One region of the Thalassospira sp. MIT1004 genome, then DNA from elsewhere that is predicted to be linked to it. Evidence: predicted binding sites of a transcription regulator. Region 1 holds the regulator's gene; the other holds the start of a gene.
The links. Region 1 encodes PhoB, which activates phosphate uptake and scavenging genes when phosphate is short. Its sites were predicted from a motif close to TNTCATAAAACTGTCA; they were not measured.
Positions count from the first base shown of each region.

Region 1 (5,629 bases):
ATGTATACGGCGTTGTGGTGCGGCCTGCCGGCTTTGGGCCTTTTGCTGGTTTGGATGATGTTTGAAGGGACGATCATTCAGACAATGATCGTTGCCGATCTTCCCGAAGAAGTGACGTCCAATTCCGGGCTGTTATCTTTGGCGCTTAACAGCATCTCGCAAATTGCTGCCGGAGGCGGGGAACATCTTACCGTTTCTCCCGAGATTGTAGAGGCCGGCCATCGGCTTGCCAATCTTAACACCATCGCAAATGCTGCTCTTATTGTTGTGATGGTGTCTGTTGCCCTGGTGGGCTTGGCTCTGTCTTACCGCCGGATTTCTTCGGAAATGCGCGCGCGAAACAATGTCGAACGGCTGTTTCGCTATATCATGATCGTGTGTTCGGCGATTGCCATCCTGTCGACGGTCGGCATTGTTTTCTCGCTTTTGTTTGAAGCGCTGCATTTCTTTGGCAAGGTCAGCCCGCTGGACTTCCTGTTCGGTCTGGAATGGAGCCCGCAGACGGCCATCCGCGCAGATCAGGTGGCGTCCGACGGTGCATTTGGCGCAATCCCGCTTTTTGTTGGAACATTGCTGATTACGCTGATTGCAATGTTTGTGGCGGTGCCGGTCGGTTTGTTCTCTGCCATCTATATGGGTGAATATGCATCGCCGAAATTCCGGGCGGTTGCCAAACCTGCCCTTGAAATTTTGGCCGGTGTTCCGACGGTTGTGTACGGCTTCTTTGCTGCCCTGACAGTTGCTCCGTTCTTGCGCGACAATGGTGCTGTGCTTGGACTTGATGTCAGTTCCGAAAGTGCGCTGGCTGCGGGTCTGGTCATGGGGGTCATGATCATTCCGTTCGTGTCATCGCTGTCTGATGATGTCATGTCACAGGTGCCGAAGTCGTTGCGCGACGGATCATATGGCCTTGGTGCAACAAGGTCTGAAACCATTCGGCATGTGATTTTCCCCGCAGCCCTGCCCGGTATTGTTGGTGCGGTATTGCTGGCGGTGTCGCGTGCGATTGGGGAAACCATGATCGTTGTGATGGCTGCCGGACTTGCCGCCAACATGACGGTAAACCCGTTGCAGGCCGTGACCACTGTTACCGTGCAGATCGTAACACTTCTGGTCGGTGACCAGGAATTCGACAGTGCCAAAACCCTGTCGGCATTTGCACTGGGTCTGCTTCTTTTCCTTATCACCTTGGGTCTGAACGTGTTTGCCCTTAAGGTTGTTCAGAAGTATCGCGAGAAATATGACTGATATGGCATCGCTTATGGAAGACAGAGCCGCCGCAAAAGTGATCTCTGGCAATCTGCACACGCCGGTTGACTGGGACAGCCCGAAATTGGCACGTAACATTAAAAAACGTTACGCAGCGGAACGCAGGTTCAAGATTTACGGCTTAAGCGCAATTGCCATCGCTCTTATGGCGCTGGTTGTGCTTGGCTATTCGATCATTTCGAAAGGTTATAGTGCCTTTTTCCAGACCTATGTTCAGATGGAAATCTTTTTCGACCCGGCCAAGATTGATCCGGACGGAACAGGTGATCCGGCAATTATTGGCAGGGCCAATTTTGATAGTCTGATCAGGGATGCACTGAGCAAACAGTTCCCGGAAGTGAGCGGACGTAGCGAACGGCGTGATCTCTATGACATTGTTTCGGGCGGGGCATCTTATGATCTGCGCGAGAGGGTGCTTGAAAATCCGTCTCTGATCGGACAGACCCGGAAGGTCTGGCTGATTTCCGGTGACGACTTTGATATGCTCAACAAAGGTTATATCAGTGCAAACACAGACGAAGGCGACCGTCGCCTGAACGATCAGGAAATTGGTTGGTATAATACACTGGTCTCTCAAGGATCGGTCGAAAAGCAGTTCCATACGCGGTTCTTTACCAATGGTGATTCCCGCGAACCGGAATTGGCCGGGATCTGGGGCGCTGCGGTCGGGTCTTTCTATACCCTGGTTGTGACACTGATACTGTCGTTTCCGATTGGTGTTCTGGCGGCGATCTATCTGGAAGAATTTGCACCGCGAAACCGGTTCACGACGATTGTCGAAGTCAACATCAACAACCTTGCGGCTGTGCCGTCGATCGTGTTCGGTCTTCTCGGGCTTGAGGTTTACCTTAATGTCATGCACCTGCCGCGGTCGGCCCCGGTTGTTGGTGGTCTGACGCTGGCCCTCATGACATTGCCGACCATCATCATCGCATCACGTGCGGCGATCAAGGCAGTGCCGCCGTCGATCCGGCAGGCTGCCCTTGGTCTTGGGGCGTCGCCGGTTCAGACGGTGACCCATCACGTGTTACCGCTGGCGATGCCCGGTATTCTGACCGGGACCATCATCGGCATGGCGCAGGCTCTTGGGGAAACCGCACCGCTTCTGATGATCGGTATGGTGGCGTTTATTGTTGATATCCCGGGCGGGGCACTTGATCCGGCGACAGTTCTGCCGGTGCAGATTTATCTGTGGGCGGATAGTCCGGAACGTGCCTTTGTCGAGAAGACTTCGGCGGCCATCATGGTCTTGCTGGGCTTCCTGATTCTGATGAACGGATTGGCCGTGTATCTGCGCAAGAAATTTGAACGGAAGTGGTAAAATGGCTGTTGTAACTCAAAGCGCAATGACGGCAGAGCCGTCAGTCACTAGCCCGAAAATGACGGCCCGTGACCTCAATCTTTTCTACGGCGACAACCAGGCGCTTTTTGATGTCAATCTTGACATTGTCGAACGTCAGGTCACAGCACTTATCGGCCCGTCGGGCTGCGGCAAATCAACCTTCCTGCGGTGCATGAACCGCATGAATGACACGATTGACGGTGTCACGATCAAGGGCAAGGTAACGCTTGATGACCGTGATATCTATGACAAGGCAATCGACGTTGTTCAGTTGCGCGCGCGCATTGGCATGGTGTTCCAGAAACCGAACCCGTTCCCGAAGTCGATTTATGACAACGTGGCCTATGGCCCACGTATTCACGGTCTGGTGAATTCGCGCGACGAGCTCGATGAAATCGTCATGACCTCGCTTGAACGGGCGGGTCTACTGAAAGAAGTCAAAGACCGTCTGCCGGAACCGGCAACCGGTCTTTCTGGTGGGCAGCAGCAGCGTCTTTGCATTGCACGTGCGGTTGCCGTCAGCCCCGAAGTCATCCTGATGGATGAACCGTGTTCGGCACTTGACCCGATTGCAACCGCAAAGGTCGAGGAACTGATCGACGAGCTTCGTTCGAACTACACCATTGTGATCGTGACGCACTCCATGCAGCAGGCTGCCCGCGTGTCGCAGCGCACGGCGTTTTTCCATCTCGGCAAGCTGGTCGAAGTGGGCGAAACCGATCAGATTTTCACCAATCCCAAGGACGAGCGCACCAAGGGATACATTACGGGTCGCTTCGGTTAAGTCCGGGCAGGAGTATTTTCGATGGTCGATGAGAAACATCATATCGTCAGTTCGTTTGACGAAGAACTGACCCGTCTGAACAACATCATTTCGCAGATGGGCGGGCTTGCCGAAAGTCAGCTGATTTCCGCCATTCGTGCGATCGTTAAACGGGATTCTGAACTGGCCGAGAAGGTCATTCTTTCCGATCACCGTATCGATACGCTGGAACAGGAAGTGCAGGATTTTGCCGTACGTCTTCTGGCCCTGCGTCAGCCGATGGCAGATGACCTGCGACAGGTGGTGACCGCGCTTAAACTGTCCAACGATCTAGAACGTATCGGTGATCTGGCGAAAAATATCGCCAAGCGTGCGCAGGTTCTTAACCAGGTGCCGCCGATCCGCCCGGTTCAGGTGATCCCGAACATGGCCAAGCTGTGCCAGGAAATCATCAAGGACGTTCTGGATGCCTATATCGAAGGTGATGCGGAAAAGGCCCAGCGTGTCTGGGCGCGCGATCAGGAAGTTGACGATATGTACAATTCCCTGTTCCGTGAACTGCTGACCTATATGATGGAAGATCCGCGTAACATCACGGCATCGACCCATCTGCTGTTTATCGCCAAGAATATCGAACGTATTGGCGATCATGCGACCAACATTGCCGAAACGATCTATTACCGGATCAAGGGCGAAGACCTGCCGATGGATACTCGGCCAAAAAATGACGCGGCGAACTTTGCCGTCGTAGAACCGAATGAGTGACACTGGAGCATAGGAAGATGGACCCAACGGTTCTTATCGTCGAGGACGAAGCTGCAATCGTAACCATGTTGCGCTACAACCTCGAACGCGAGGGGATGCAGGTTGTCGAAGCCGGGGACGGTGACGAAGCGTTGAAAATTCTGGCCGAAACCCATGTCGATCTGGTCCTTCTGGACTGGATACTGCCGGTGATGTCAGGGATCGAGGTTTGCCGCCAGATCCGCCGGAAGCCTGAAAGCCGCGATTTGCCGGTGATCATGGTTACGGCGCGTGGCGAAGAAGGCGACCGCATCCGCGGCCTTGATACCGGGGCCGATGATTATGTAACCAAGCCGTTTGCGATTGGTGAATTGCTGGCCCGTATTCGCGCACTTCTGCGTCGATCCGGTCCGGCGCAACCACAAGGGCAGTTGATCTATTCCGATATCGAAATGGATCTGGCCGCCCATCGTGTCAGTCGTAACGGCAAGGCTATCCATCTTGGCCCAACCGAATTCCGTCTGCTGCGTTATTTCCTGGAACATCCGGGGCGGGTTTTCTCGCGCGAGCAGCTTCTGAATGCGGTTTGGGGGCCGAATATCTATGTCGAAACCCGCACGGTTGACGTTCACATTCGTCGTCTGCGCAAGGCATTGAATGACGTCAAGGGAACGCGCGATGTGATCCGCACGGTTCGTGCTGCTGGCTATGCACTGGATGTCGAAGCCGCTTGATTGCGGTTATTCTGGAAGACGAAACGAAAGACCCCCATTCTCGTGATGGGGGTCTTTGTGTTTCAGGTGCTTTTCCTGGATTTTGCCGGTTTGGCAGTTTTTTGTGCCTGGTCTTCGGTTTTTTGGCGCGCGGTGCGCGGGGCAAGTTCGTTCATCAGCAGCATATCGGCACGCCGGAACTTGGCTATTTCGATATCGATATCTTCCTGCGGGATATCGCAGGCCGCCAGAACGTGATCGGACAGGCGTAAACCGGTTTCAAGTACCTCGGGGATGGCCGCATCGGCACCACTGCGTGACAGCGGACCGATATGGGTGATGTCCTGGGCACGGGCAAAGATTTTCAGATGCGGATAATGCTGTCGCAGCAAGGCGACGGTCTTTTCGGTTGCGTGCGGGTTGCCCATGGCAACGGCGGCAATATGGGCCTGTTCGGTATGGGCGGCACGAAATGTTTCCGGTCGGGACCCATCGGCAAAATAAACAGGCAGACCTTCGGCTCGGCCACGCGAAACCTGTTGGGCATCGGATTCCAGAACGATAAACGGGATTTCCTTGGTGCGCAGCAGACGGGCCAGAACCCGGCCGACGCGCCCGCAACCAATCACCAGAACATGTTTCTGAATGCCGTCGGTTTCATCCGAGATCTCGCTTAGCTGATCGGTTTCCTTTGGATGAAGCTTCTGTTCGATGCGGTGGCCGAGCGAAATCAAAGTCGGCGTCAGACCCATCGAAATCGCAACCACCGGGATCAGCATCACGGCGATGTCAATCGGA
Region 1 covers NZ_MCAO01000011.1:349,061-354,689, reverse strand. The annotation lists gene pstC (phosphate ABC transporter permease subunit PstC) at 1-1,248, shown strand, start outside; gene pstA (phosphate ABC transporter permease PstA) at 1,241-2,590, shown strand; gene pstB (phosphate ABC transporter ATP-binding protein PstB) at 2,592-3,395, shown strand; gene phoU (phosphate signaling complex protein PhoU) at 3,417-4,139, shown strand; gene phoB (phosphate regulon transcriptional regulator PhoB) at 4,157-4,852, shown strand; gene BC440_RS06385 (cation:proton antiporter) at 4,915-5,629, opposite strand, start outside.

Region 2 (5,629 bases), on a different contig from region 1:
GTCTCGACGCAAGGCTATCAGGTCATTTGTGTTGGTAAGGATGAAAACATAATCGCCCGCAACCCACGGCGACTGGATGCCTCCGGCTTCCAGTTCCCAGACGCGGTACCCGGTGCGAAGGTCAATCGCAACCGTCAAACCGGCATTACTGGTGGCGATCACCAGATTATTATCAATCACAGGAAGGCCGCGAATATCGGCAATCGCCGAAACCGCATCGGTGCGACCCGCCGATGCCAGAGCATCGGACCAGATCACCTGACCGTTTTCAACACGAAGCGCGTACATTTCACCGGTCGTGTAAGCCGAAATAACAACCCCTTGGTCAACCGCCGGGCTTGCACCACCGATAAAGGAAGCACCTTCAGATGCGCCGCGATGGCTCCAAAGTGTCTCGCCGGTCATTGCGTTCAGTGCGACAGTCTGGTTATCAACCGTCACAACGAACACGCGCCCACCACGAACCGTCGGCGCGCCGCGCATCGGGGCGGTTACCTGTGAGCGCCACATCACGGTTGCACTGGGAGCATCAATCGCAATTACCTCAGCAAAGCCGGTGGTTGCATAAAGAATACCATTCTCGTAGGCCAGACCACCGCCCAGAAGCGTGCTGTCTTCGTCCTCGTCCTTCGCCAGTTCAAGCGACCAGATACGCTTGCCCGATTTGGCACTGAACGCACGAACGACGGCGTCGGCATCAATGGTAAACACCACACCCCGCGCCACAATCGCTTGATTGAGCAGAAGATTGTCATCCATCGATCCTTCCCCGATACCAACAGACCAATCCTGACGCAACACATCGTTGTCCAGACCAACATGATGCAGGGCATGACTTGGCAGACCGCCATTCTGCGGCCAGTCAACCATTGGCTCGGGTTCCGGCAGGATCACACGCTGATCGCTCAGGGCAACATCGGGCTGAACGGTACTTTCAAGCGATAGAACCGCAAGACGTTCCCCCGGAAGCGGCGGATCTTCGGATTCTCCAAGCCAGCTTGAGCATGCCGAAACGGCAACCGACATGCCCATGACGCACAAAAGAGATTTAATGTTGCGTGGTCTCAAAACCATATCCTCTGATCCAGTCCCTGTGAACAGGTTGCCTGTGCCATTCCCGCCAATCAGGCGCCAACGGCTTTCAGAATTTCACTTGCGCGGGCGCGCATGCCTGACGGTGCTTCACTGTCATCGGCAATCTCGGTCAGCAGCGGCTTTGCTGCTTCGACCTCGCCTGCTGCGATATGAAGCATCGCGATCATTTCACGTGCCGAGTAGTACCAGGGATTTTCAGGCACAGCGATCGGTTCCAAACGCGAAATCAAATCCTTGGCATTTGATGCGTCGGCGTTGTTCATCGCAATTTGAACCACGGCAAGGTCGCGATAGATATTTTCGACGTCGCTGTTACCCGCAATTGCCTCAAGCTCGGCGACCGCGGAATCTTTCGCCCCGGCGCGAAGATAAATTGCCGCCTTCTGGAAATGACCAAGGGCGACAAAACCGGCATCGCCATCGGCAATGATCGCATCAAGCGCGCCCAGTGCCGCATCCTGCTTTTCTTCACCAGCCTGTGCCAGTTCAATGGCATTTGCCATGCGCGTGCCGTTTTCGATGCGCGAATTTTCCTCGTAGCTTTTCCAGCCTTCACGCCCGGCAACACCCAGCACGATCACGGCCGCCACACCCACGATGTATTTGCCGTATTTGCGCCACAGCGCTTCATTGCGCTCGCGCTTGAGGTCTTCTTCGACTTCCTGGAAAATATCAACCACGAAAACCGCTCCAATCCGATCAAAAGAAAGCGGGCAACCTGCCCGCTTGTCAGAATTAATTCCGGCAAGGATTTAACGCGCCAGTACGCAAGGGGTCAAGTCCGCTGCACATCAGGAGCCGCCAATATCGCAATTAAATCCCGCAATGCTGTATTTCACTCGCAAAACTTGACCCTCATCACGTTGTTTTTGATCCAGTGAACAACCATCAAAGGAAAGAATTGCCGCCTGCGATGCAGGACCAGACCTTAAACCCGAACGAAAATCTGCCTCTAAAATCATAATCTGCCGTCCGGTTAATTGCCAAACCCGGCTGAAATGTGGCCAATCCGTCCCAACATCAAAAACAGTATCTGCTTCACCCAAAACGGCACATGGATTGCATTTGTAAATTCGGGAAACGGAATTTTAATCGCTACCGGGCAAATACTGACCGGTCGATGCACGGAGATCAGGATGAAAAGCTTGCACAAGGCCCAAAGCCGACAAGAGGCGAAACGTATAATCCGTCAGCGCGTTCTGGCTGGATTATTCGCAACGCTTCTTGGTGCCGGGGTCTCAGGCTGCGATACCACCGCATCCGACATTGCAGGTACACACATCTTCACCGGTGTTGAATGGTATATCGCGCTCGACGTTGTCAGCATCATCAACACCGACAAAACCCTGATTGACCACGTCGTTTCCCTTTCGACTGGCCGCGATTGTTCGACCATCCGCAAGATCGATGGCAAATCATACTGCAAAAAGGACCCGGTCCCGGAACCGCCACTTTATTGCTATCGCACCTTGGCCGCCGTCAGCTGCTATCGCACACCCGATCCTTATAATACCGGCGCACAAACCGTTGACTGGCCGCCAACACGATCACGCAGCCTGTAATCACCTCAACCAACTGAAATCACACATATATTTGTAAAAATTTTCATATCCCGGCCCTTTCAAACTTGAGGCTGCGGATAAACCGCGCTACCGTGTCATCAGAGCGTCATAAACTCTCTACCCCGGCCTTTTGAAATTACGTCCGGAGAAAGACATGGGTACATTGTTCAATCTGGCTCAGTACCGCAAAGCCAAAAGCTTTGTGCATTTCGACCGGACTGAATTGATGCAGCTCATGAACACTTATTCCAGACAAGTCGCAAGTGGTGCATGGCGCGACTATGCCATTGATCACCTTGATGGTATGGCCATGTTCTCCATCTTCCGTTCCTCACACGAAACAGCCATCTTCACCGTCATCAAACTTGGTGCGGATCACAAGAATGCCGGGCATTTCGTTGCACTTCACAGCGGTGAAAAAATTAAACAAAGCTCGGAAATCCAGAACGTTCTTGATGCCGTTGAAAAACGTGCACGCAAAGTCGTCCCGCTGTTCAAATCCCGTTAAAGATCGGTTTCGCCTTTTGCCCCTTTCCATACTTGCTTTCTTCTCGCCCAATCGCGGCAATCGCACCATGCTGTGTGGTTTTCTTGTTCTGGCGGCATATACGTTTCATGCTCCACCGGCACAGGCCGACTACACCAGTGGTTACAAGGCCTATCAGGCGGGGAATTATGAAATGGCCCGCGCACAGTGGCGCGTTGCCGCACAGGAAGACGATCCACGTGCGCAATATGCGCTTGGCCTGCTTTACTATCGCGGTCTTGCGGGACCACAGGACTACCGACAGGCGGCAGATTGGTTTGCCCTTGCAGCACGCTCTAATCATGCAAATGCAATCTATTACCTTGGGCTGATGTATTTCAATGGCTGGGGGCTGCGCTATGACCAGTTCCGCGCCACAGAATTCTTGAAACGCGCTCTTCGTGCCAACGGGAACAATACCGATGCCGCCTTTCTGATTGGCGAACAGTATTTTCACGGGCGTGGAGCGGAACAAAACTATGTTGAAGCCGCCCATTACTACAGGATCGCCGCCGAAAAAGGCATGCATGCCGCCCAATTCATGCTCGGCGCGATGCTGGAACGCGGCTGGGGTATAGAACAGGATTATGCAGATGCCTATTACTGGCTGCGCCGTTCAGCCCTTGGCCCACGCCCCCTGCCTCCCGGTGTCGAACTTGAAATGGACCCGGCAACGGCAATTACCAATCTTGAACCAAAGCTGCGCCTTGAAGAAATCAGACGTGTTGACAAAAGGCTACAGGAATTGGCTGTTCCCTGAACCAGAACACAAAAGGCCACCCGAAGGCGGCCTTTTGCATGATATTCGTTCCTCAAACGGGATCAGGAAAATGCTTCGTCCCAAGTACCGCGCGTTGCGGCTTTTGAATATTCCGTCGCGCGGTTTTCAAAGAAGTTGGTGTGCTCGACCGCATTCAGCATCGCATCCATCCATGGCAACGGGTTCTGTTCAATCCCGTATTGCTCCTTAAGACCAAGCTGGCTAAGGCGGCGATCAGCGATATAGCGGATGTATTTCTTTATATCTTCCGCTGTCAGGCCCTGCACCGCACCGGCTTCGAAGGACAGATCGATAAACGCATCTTCGTGACTGACGATGGTTTTGCAGGCCTCGATCAGGTCGCTGCGCATTTCGTCATCCCAGATTTCCGGGTTCTCTTTGCAGAATGTCCTAAACAGGCGGATGATGCTTTCGCAATGCAGGCTTTCATCGCGCACAGACCATGTGACGATCTGCCCCATGCCCTTCATCTTGTTAAAGCGAGGGAAATTCATCAGCATCGCAAATGAGGCAAACAGCTGCAAACCTTCGGTAAAGGCGCCAAACACCGCAAGCGTCTTGGCGATGTTCCGCTTGCCCTGTGTGGTTAAACGCAGGTCGCCATGCTCGTCGGTATACTCGTCTTCCGGACCAATGCCCCAGATTTGCATATAGTCGTATTTGTCCTTCATTTCCTTGTACTGGAAGAAGGCCTCATACTCGGCTTCGGGCATGCCAATGGTATCAAGAAGGTGCGAATAGGCGGCTACATGGATGGTTTCCATGTTGGAAAATGCCGCCAGCATCATCTGGACTTCGGTTGGTTTGAATACGCGCGTATAATGGCGCATATAGCAGTTATTGACCTCGATATCCGACTGAGTGAAAAAGCGGAAAATCTGCGTGAGCAGGTTGCGCTCGGCATCGGAAATCGTGTGGTTCCAATCCTTGACGTCATCGGCCAGCGGCACTTCTTCGGGCAGCCAGTGAATTTGCTGCTGGGTCAACCACGCCTCATAGGCCCACGGATAACGGAACGGCTTGTAGACCGGGTTTTCCGTCAGAAGATCAATTACTTTATCGTCAGACATATCGTCACTTCTCGCAAAATTTCTGTGTGCTCAAGCCGCTTTACTGGCAGGCGAGACATTCATCATAGTCAGGTTCGCTGGCTGCCTGTGCGGCGGCGGCCGCAACCAGTGCCGGGATTTCAAACGAGCTTTCCGGGCTTGGCATATCGTCATCATTCGACTTCGCACGCCCCGGAATGTTCGCAACCACCTCGGCCCGCTGGATCGATTTCGACCGGCAGTAATAAAGGCTTTTGACCCCCTTTTTCCATGCCTGGAAATGGATCTGATGCAGGTCGCGTTTATGAACATTCGACGCCAGGAAGATGTTCAGTGACTGTGCCTGATCAATCATCGGCGTGCGATCACCGGCAAGTTCGATCAGCCAGCGCTGATCCAGCTCGAACGCAGTCTTGAAGATGTCCTTTTCCAGATCAGACAGGAAATCAAGATGCTGAACCGATCCTTCATGCACCGTGATGGATGTCCAGACTTCTTCATTATTCCGACCTTTTTCTTCCAGAACCTCGGCAAGATACTTGTTACGCACGTTAAACGAGCCCGAAAGCGTCTTGTGTGTGTAGGAGTTCGCCGCCATCGGCTCGATTCCCGGCGA
Region 2 covers NZ_MCAO01000046.1:8,078-13,706, reverse strand. The annotation lists gene BC440_RS20025 (PQQ-like beta-propeller repeat protein) at 1-1,074, opposite strand, end outside; gene BC440_RS20020 (tetratricopeptide repeat protein) at 1,125-1,775, opposite strand; gene BC440_RS23010 (hypothetical protein) at 1,887-2,141, opposite strand; gene BC440_RS20015 (hypothetical protein) at 2,232-2,657, shown strand; gene BC440_RS20010 (DUF2794 domain-containing protein) at 2,812-3,165, shown strand; gene BC440_RS20005 (tetratricopeptide repeat protein) at 3,182-3,943, shown strand; gene BC440_RS20000 (ribonucleotide-diphosphate reductase subunit beta) at 4,006-5,034, opposite strand; gene BC440_RS19995 (ribonucleoside-diphosphate reductase subunit alpha) at 5,075-5,629, opposite strand, start outside.
Region 2: the regulator PhoB is predicted to act here: its motif matches at 2,751-2,766, upstream of BC440_RS20010 (DUF2794 domain-containing protein).